Regions from separate parts of the Streptomyces sp. NPDC051322 genome, predicted to be linked through region 2. Evidence: riboswitches for the same ligand, from Rfam matches in the RefSeq annotation. Region 2 holds a riboswitch; each other region holds the start of a gene.

What was found. Region 2 has a riboswitch for thiamine pyrophosphate ahead of thiO (glycine oxidase ThiO). Riboswitches for the same ligand answer to the same signal wherever they lie in the genome.
Region 1: another riboswitch for thiamine pyrophosphate. It lies ahead of thiC (phosphomethylpyrimidine synthase ThiC); the one in region 2 lies ahead of thiO (glycine oxidase ThiO).
Region 3: another riboswitch for thiamine pyrophosphate. It lies ahead of AB0436_RS11350 (cytosine permease); the one in region 2 lies ahead of thiO (glycine oxidase ThiO).

Annotation. Positions count from the first base shown of each region.
Region 1 covers NZ_JBFBAK010000003.1:189,007-191,270, reverse strand. Annotated here, with positions in the region: gene AB0436_RS09085 (YibE/F family protein) at 1-845, opposite strand, end outside; TPP riboswitch at 915-1,039, shown strand; gene thiC (phosphomethylpyrimidine synthase ThiC) at 1,032-2,264, shown strand, end outside.
Region 2 covers NZ_JBFBAK010000001.1:316,831-319,094, reverse strand. Annotated here, with positions in the region: gene thiS (sulfur carrier protein ThiS) at 1-60, opposite strand, end outside; gene thiO (glycine oxidase ThiO) at 57-1,247, opposite strand; TPP riboswitch at 1,245-1,358, opposite strand; gene AB0436_RS01455 (FAD-dependent oxidoreductase) at 1,524-2,264, shown strand, end outside.
Region 3 covers NZ_JBFBAK010000004.1:41,831-44,094, forward strand. Annotated here, with positions in the region: gene AB0436_RS11345 (beta-L-arabinofuranosidase domain-containing protein) at 1-349, opposite strand, end outside; TPP riboswitch at 692-786, shown strand; gene AB0436_RS11350 (cytosine permease) at 844-2,178, shown strand; gene AB0436_RS11355 (GDSL-type esterase/lipase family protein) at 2,150-2,264, opposite strand, start outside.

The sequences.
Region 1 (2,264 bases), on a different contig from region 2:
CCGGTGCTGTCATCGGTGTTGCCGGACAGACTCGCCCAACCGGTGAACAGTGAGCCGAGCAGGCCGATCAGCAACAGCGACACCAGGGTGCCGATGACGGCGACCGAGGTACGGGCGCTGAGCCCGTGGCAGGTGTAGAGCGCGACCAGCATGATCGCACTCGCACCCACTACGGCGACGATCAGCGGATCCGACCCGTGCAGGATGGCGGGCAGGATGAAGAGCGTCAGCACGGCGAAGCTGACGACCAGCGCGACCAGGGCCATCGCCCCCCGCATCCTGCCCACGGCGACCACCACCAGCGCGAAGACTCCGGCGAGCAGGGCCATCGGGAACTTCCGGTCCACATCGGACACCGCATACTGCAGGTCGTGCGGTGCGTCGGGCGCGTACGCCACCACCACTCCCTGCCCCTGGTGCAACTGCCGTGGTGCGTCCGGCTGGACGATCTCGGTGAAGATCCTGCCCTTGTCCTTGCCGGTCTCCACCTCGACCTTCGCCTTACTGCACTCCCCTGTTGACGTGCCCGCCTCCGCGCCGGTGGTGGAGTCTCGGGTGGTCGGTGCCTGACTGGCATGCACGTCCTTGCAGTCCACAGCGGTGACGCCGATCACTCGTGCTTGCTGCGTCTGCCGGTCGAAGCCGACTCCGGTCCGTGCGTGCGGCGGCGCGCCGCCGGGCCAGAGCACGAGGAGGCCGACGATCACCGCCCCGGAGAAGGGGATCAGCACGGCCGCGATGATCTTGCGGAGGTGCTTGGACACCGGAGCCGCAGGGCCATGGCTGTGCGTGTGCCCGGCGGGATGGCCGGATGTCCGGTCGTGCGGATCCAGGAGCGAGGTCACTGGCGGATCATCGCAAGAAGAGAGGCCCTCTGTTCAGCATGGCCGGGATGGCGCTAGCGTGGGGGGCACCTTTGCACACGCGGGAGCTCGGAGCACCGGGCTGAGAGGGCGCTGACCAGCATTCGCTGTAGCTGCGCCGACCGCCGAACCTGTTACCGGGTAATGCCGGCGTAGGGAGTAGGTCTGATGACCACAGTGGACGCACACACGCCTGCCAACGACAGCAACGAGCGCAAGCCCGGCTGGCACAAGGGGTATGTCCTGGGCCCGGAGGGCTCGAGGGCCGACCTCAGGGTGCCGGTCCGGCAGGTACACCTCACCAACGGGCAGCACGTGACGCTGTACGACACGTCAGGTCCGTACACCGACCCCACCGTTGAAACGGACGTACGCCGCGGGCTGGCCCCGCTGCGGGAGAGTTGGATCATCGGCCGGGGCGACACCGAGGAGTACGCGGGCCGCCCGGTCCGTCCCGAGGACGACGGACTCAAGCACACGTCTCCGCGCGGGGGCCTGCTCCGTGGCGGAGACGGTGATCTACGCGGACTCGACGCGGTCTTCCCGGGCCGGCCACGACAGCCCAGGCGGGGTCGCGACGGCCGCGCGGTGAGCCAGCTCGCGTACGCCAAGCGCGGTGAGATCTCCCCGGAGATGGAGTACGTCGCGATCCGCGAGAACGTCTCCCCCGAGGTCGTCCGGGAGGAGATCGCGGCCGGCCGGGCCGTGCTCCCGGTCAACGTCAACCATCCGGAGATCGAGCCGATGATCATCGGCAAGCGCTTCCTGGTGAAGGTCAACGCCAACATCGGTAACTCCGCGGTCACTTCCTCCATCGAGGAGGAGGTGGACAAGATGACCTGGGCCACCAAGTGGGGCGCCGACACCGTCATGGACCTGTCGACCGGACGCAATATCCACACCACCCGTGAATGGGTGCTGCGCAACTCCCCCGTCCCGATCGGCACCGTGCCCCTCTACCAGGCCCTGGAGAAGGTCGACGGCCGGGCCGAGGAACTGACCTGGGAGATCTACAAGGACACCGTCATCGAGCAGGCCGAGCAGGGTGTCGACTACATGACGGTGCACGCCGGCGTGCGGCTGGCGTATGTGCCGCTCACCGCGCGTCGCAAGACCGGGATCGTCTCGCGCGGCGGGTCGATCATGGCCGCCTGGTGCCTGGCGCATCACAAGGAGTCGTTCCTCTACGAGAACTTCGAGGAGCTCTCCGACATCCTCGCCTCCTACGACGTGACCTACTCGCTCGGCGACGGACTGCGGCCCGGGTCGATCGCGGACGCCAACGACGAGGCGCAGTTCGCGGAGCTCCGTACGCTCGGGGAGCTCAATACGATCGCCAAGCGGCATGACGTCCAGACGATGATCGAGGGCCCGGGGCACGTCCCGATGCACAAGATCAAG
Region 2 (2,264 bases):
TGCGACGCGTTGCGCGGCACCGTTCACGGAGACCGAGACGGAAGCGTTCGGAGCGGTCATACGGGCTGCTCCTGCCGTGCGGATGAGAAACGCCGCGGCGTGAAGGGACCGGCCTCGGCGGGGAGTTCGCCGGTGGTGAGGAACTCGGCCATCACATCGCCTGTCACCGGAGTCAGCAGCACGCCGTTGCGGTAGTGGCCGGTGGCCAGGTGGAGTCCGGGCAGCGCCGTCGGGCCGAGCAACGGGGCGTTGTCGGGCGACGCCGGACGCAGACCCGCCCGGGTCTCGGTGAGCGGTAGCTCGGTGATGCCGGGAACCAGTTCATGCGCGTCGCGCAGCAGTTCGTACACGCCGCCCGCGGTGACCGTGGTGTCCCAGCCGAGCTCCTCGCTGGTGGCGCCGACGACGAGTTCGCCGTTCTCCCGGGGCACGAGATAGAGGTGGCTGCCGCGTACCACCGCGCGGACCGTACGGCTGAGGAAGGGCGCGAAAGCCTCCGGCACAGTGAGCCGCAGCACCTGGCCCTTGACCGGGCGGACGGGCGGCAGCACGTCGTCCGGTACCCCGGCGAGCTTCCCGCTGAGGCTGCCCGCCGCCAGCACCACCTGGCCGGCGCCGAGCGCACCGCCGGCCGCCAGCACCACACCGGTGGCCCGGCCCCCGCGCACGGTCAGTTCGGCCACGTGGTCGCGCCGGAAATCCACCCCGGCCCGCTCGCACGCCGTGACCAGAGCTGCCGCGAGCCGCCGCGGGTCGATCTGGTGGTCGCCGTCGACCCGCAGACCGCCGCGTACACCCGGCGCCAGCATCGGCTCCAGACGCCGGCATTCGCGCCCGGTGAGCCACTCGGAGGTCAGCCCCGAGCGCTGCTGCAGGGCGTGCAGTTCACGCAGGTGCGCCCGGTCGTCGGCATCGAGCGCGACGGCGAGGGTACCGCAGGTGCGATAGCCCAGATCCTGACCGGACGCCTCCGCCAACTCGGCGGCGAACGCCGGATAACGGCGGGCGGACTCCAGATTGAGGCCGAGCAGCACCTGCTCGCCGTAGTGCAGTTCGGTGACGGCGGCCAGCATGCCGGCGGCGACCTGCGCCGCTCCGCCGCCCGGTGCCGGATCGACGACAGTGGTGCGCAGTCCGCGCTGCGCCGAGCGCCAGGCGGTGACGAGACCGATGATCCCGCCCCCGACGATCAGCACGTCCGGCAGTACGTCCGGAACCGTGTCTGCAAAAGCTCTGTCCGCGTGCATGGGCGTCCAGCCCCTCCCTTCGCCGGCATGACCCGGATCAGGTTCGTACGGTCGGAGGCCGTCGCAGCCTCCCTCTCAGCCCGGTGCGCCCGGACTCCCGCGAGTGGTTTAGCTTGGCCAGCCTAACCCCAGGTTTCCGTCGGCCGTAAGACCGGCCGCCCCCCACGTGCCGGCCGGTCCAGGGGAGCAGGCGCTGGGCCCGCGGTTCTGACGGTATTCGGCTGATTGAGGTAACGGGTGAGTGAGCAGAGGCACGTCGTCATCGTCGGCGCCGGCATGGCCGGCGTGCAGACCGCGGTCGCGCTGCGGGACCAGGGCTTCACCGGCGCTGTCACGCTGGTCGGCGACGAACCGCACCAGCCGTACGACAGGCCGCCGCTGTCCAAGGCCGTGCTGCTCGGCAAGGCCGACGGATCCGCCTTCGACGTGGACTTCGACGCACTCGGTGTGACCCTGCTGCTGGAGCGCGAGGTGACCGGGCTGCGGGCATCGGACCACCAACTGGACACCACGCAGGGCCCGGTGGCGTACGACGTCCTGGTCGTCGCCACCGGCGCCCGCCCGGTCACGCTGCCCGGCAGCGAGCACCTCCCCGATGTCCATCTGCTGCGCACCCTCGACGACGCGACCCGGCTGCGGGCGGTCCTCGCCGCCCAGCACGACGTGGTGGTCGTCGGTGCTGGCTGGATCGGCGCGGAGTTCGCGACGGCCGCCCGCGAGGCCGGCTGCGCCGTGACCGTCGTCGAGGCGACCGGGCAGCCCCTGGCCGGAGCACTGCCCGCCGGGATCGCGGCGCCCATGGCCGACTGGTACGCGGACAGCGGCGCCGAACTGCTCACGCACGCCCGGGTGTCCCGGGTCGAGCCCGGTGCCGTGGTGCTGGAGTCCGGACGCAGGCTGACCGCCGGGGCCGTGCTCGTCGGCATCGGCGCACGGCCGGCCACCGGCTGGCTCGCCGGCTCCGGAATCGAACTCGGCGCCGACGGCTCGGTCACCGCCGACGCGTGGCTGCGCAGC
Region 3 (2,264 bases), on a different contig from region 2:
GCAGCGCCCGGTCCCCCGTGTTGGCGTAGGTGAGGGCGAGGCCGGACAGCAGATGGCCGGTGCTGTGGCCACGCAGTTCGACGTCCGGGGCCTCCCATCCGCCGCATGGCTGTGCGCTGCTCGCCAGGCCGACGTTGCGGCGGAAGGTGTGCAGCAACCGGTCGATGTCCACGAAGTGGAGATAGGCGGTGTTACGCGACTGATTGTCGCGGAAGGCGCTCGGGAGCAGGGTCACGGCGTCGAGCGGGAACGGGTGGCTGGTGCTGTCGCTCGCCGGTGCGGGCCGGGCGGGGACGTCGGCACGGGAGGCACTCGCCTGCGCTGTACCGGCGCTGTTTGCGGTGAGCATCGCGGCCGCGGCGCCGGTGGCGGCGGTCGCGATGAAATGCCGTCTGCCCAGCGGGCCGAGGTTCCGGGTGGGGGCGGGGGTTGGTTCGTGGATGCGGCTCACGGCGGTCTCCTCGCACACTCAGCGTTCGTTATATCGAACAATGAACGTAACTTCGGACGAGGAGACCATAGGATCCCCGAACATGGTCGTCAACGCCTGACGCAGACCCACTTCGGTTCCCAACTGCCCTTATCGCGTCCGGCGTTGCCCTCGCCCGGGCATAGCGCCCCAGCCCACCACGGGCGCACGAGACACACCCTCCGCGCAGAGGTCTTGGCGCGGCACGTTAGCCTGACCGGCGTACCGGACACGGGGTGCCCCGCCCAGGGGCTGAGATCACACCCGCCGAACCTGAACCAGTTAGCACTGGCGGAGGGATGTCAGACATGTCATTGCCACCTGCTCCGAGCGGCACGCCGGACACCGGCTCGCGCTCCGTCTTCGACGGCCGGATGCCTGCCGCGCCCGGCGACCTGCGTGTCGAGGCGCGCGGTATCACGCCGGTGCCGGAGCACCATCGCTATGGCGGCCCCGGGCGGCTGTTCACCGTATGGTTCGCTCCGAATCTGACGATGACCGGTGTGTTCACCGGCACCGTGGGGATCGCGCTCGGCCTGGACCTGCCCACCGCGCTGCTGGCCGTGGTGCTGGGCACCCTGGTCGGCGCCGTTCCCACCGCATACCTCGGCACCTGGGGAAGTCGGACCGGCGCGGGCCAACTCCCGCTGGCCCAACTCGCGTTCGGCCGCTCCGTAGCGGTGCCGGGGCTACTGCAGTGGCTTTCCTCGGTTGCCTGGGATGCTCTGATCGGACTGTTCGGCGGGGACGCACTGGCCCGGCTCTGCGGCTGGCCCTTCTGGCTGGGCGTGCTGGTGATGATGCTGGGGCAGGGGGCGCTCGGCGTGCTGGGATACGAGGCCATTCACCGGCTGCAGAAGCTGATGACCTTCGTGCTCGCTGCCGCGTTCATCGCCCTGGCCGTCAGACTCCCGCACAGCGCCCATCCCGCGGCCACCGGCAGCGCCCACGGTGCCGACCGTGTCGGCGCTTTCGTCCTGACCAGCACGATCGCGCTGAGTCTGGCGCTGTCGTGGGCGCCGTATGCCAGTGACTTCAGCCGCTATCTGCCGCGCAGCACGTCACGCCCGCGCATGTTCTGGTACACGCTCCTCGGCGTCAGTGTGTCCTTCGTGGCCGTGCAGACGCTCGGTCTGTGGGGAGCATCGGTCTTTACGGACCAGACCGCGCGGGGTGTCGACGCGTTGTTGGGTGGTGGCGTACTCGGCGGACTGGGGCTGCTGGCCGTGGCGCTCGCCGCGCTGTGCAGCAATGCGATGAACGACTACAGCGGCTCGCTGGCCCTGCAGACCATCGGCTTGCGCGTCCCGCGTCCGCTCGCGGCGGCTCTCGCCGCCGCACTCGGCTTCCCGCTGGTCCTGTGGATGCACGCCGCCGACACCACGGCCCGGTTCCAGAACGTGCTGTTGTTCGTCGGCTACTGGATTCCGGGCTTCGTGGCCGTCGTGGTGGTGGACTGGCTGGCCCGGGCCCGGACGGGTGCGCCTGTCGACCTGGCCACCGGGAGCAACCGTTCCCCGTCCGGCCGGGCCGCGCTGGTGGCCTTCTGCGCCGCCTTCGCCGCAGCGGTTCCGTTCATGAACACCGGCCTCTACACCGGTCCGGTCGCTGCCGCACTGCACGGTGCCGACCTCGCCTATTACGCGGCGTTCATCGCTGCACTGGTCGTCTACGCCCCCCTCAGACTGCGCCGCCGCACGGTCCGCTGAACGAGCCGCCGCGGGCGAAGGCCGAGGCGGCGAAGCGTTCGCCGATGCGGCGATGTGTGGCGGCGTCCGGGTGGAGCTGGTCGGGC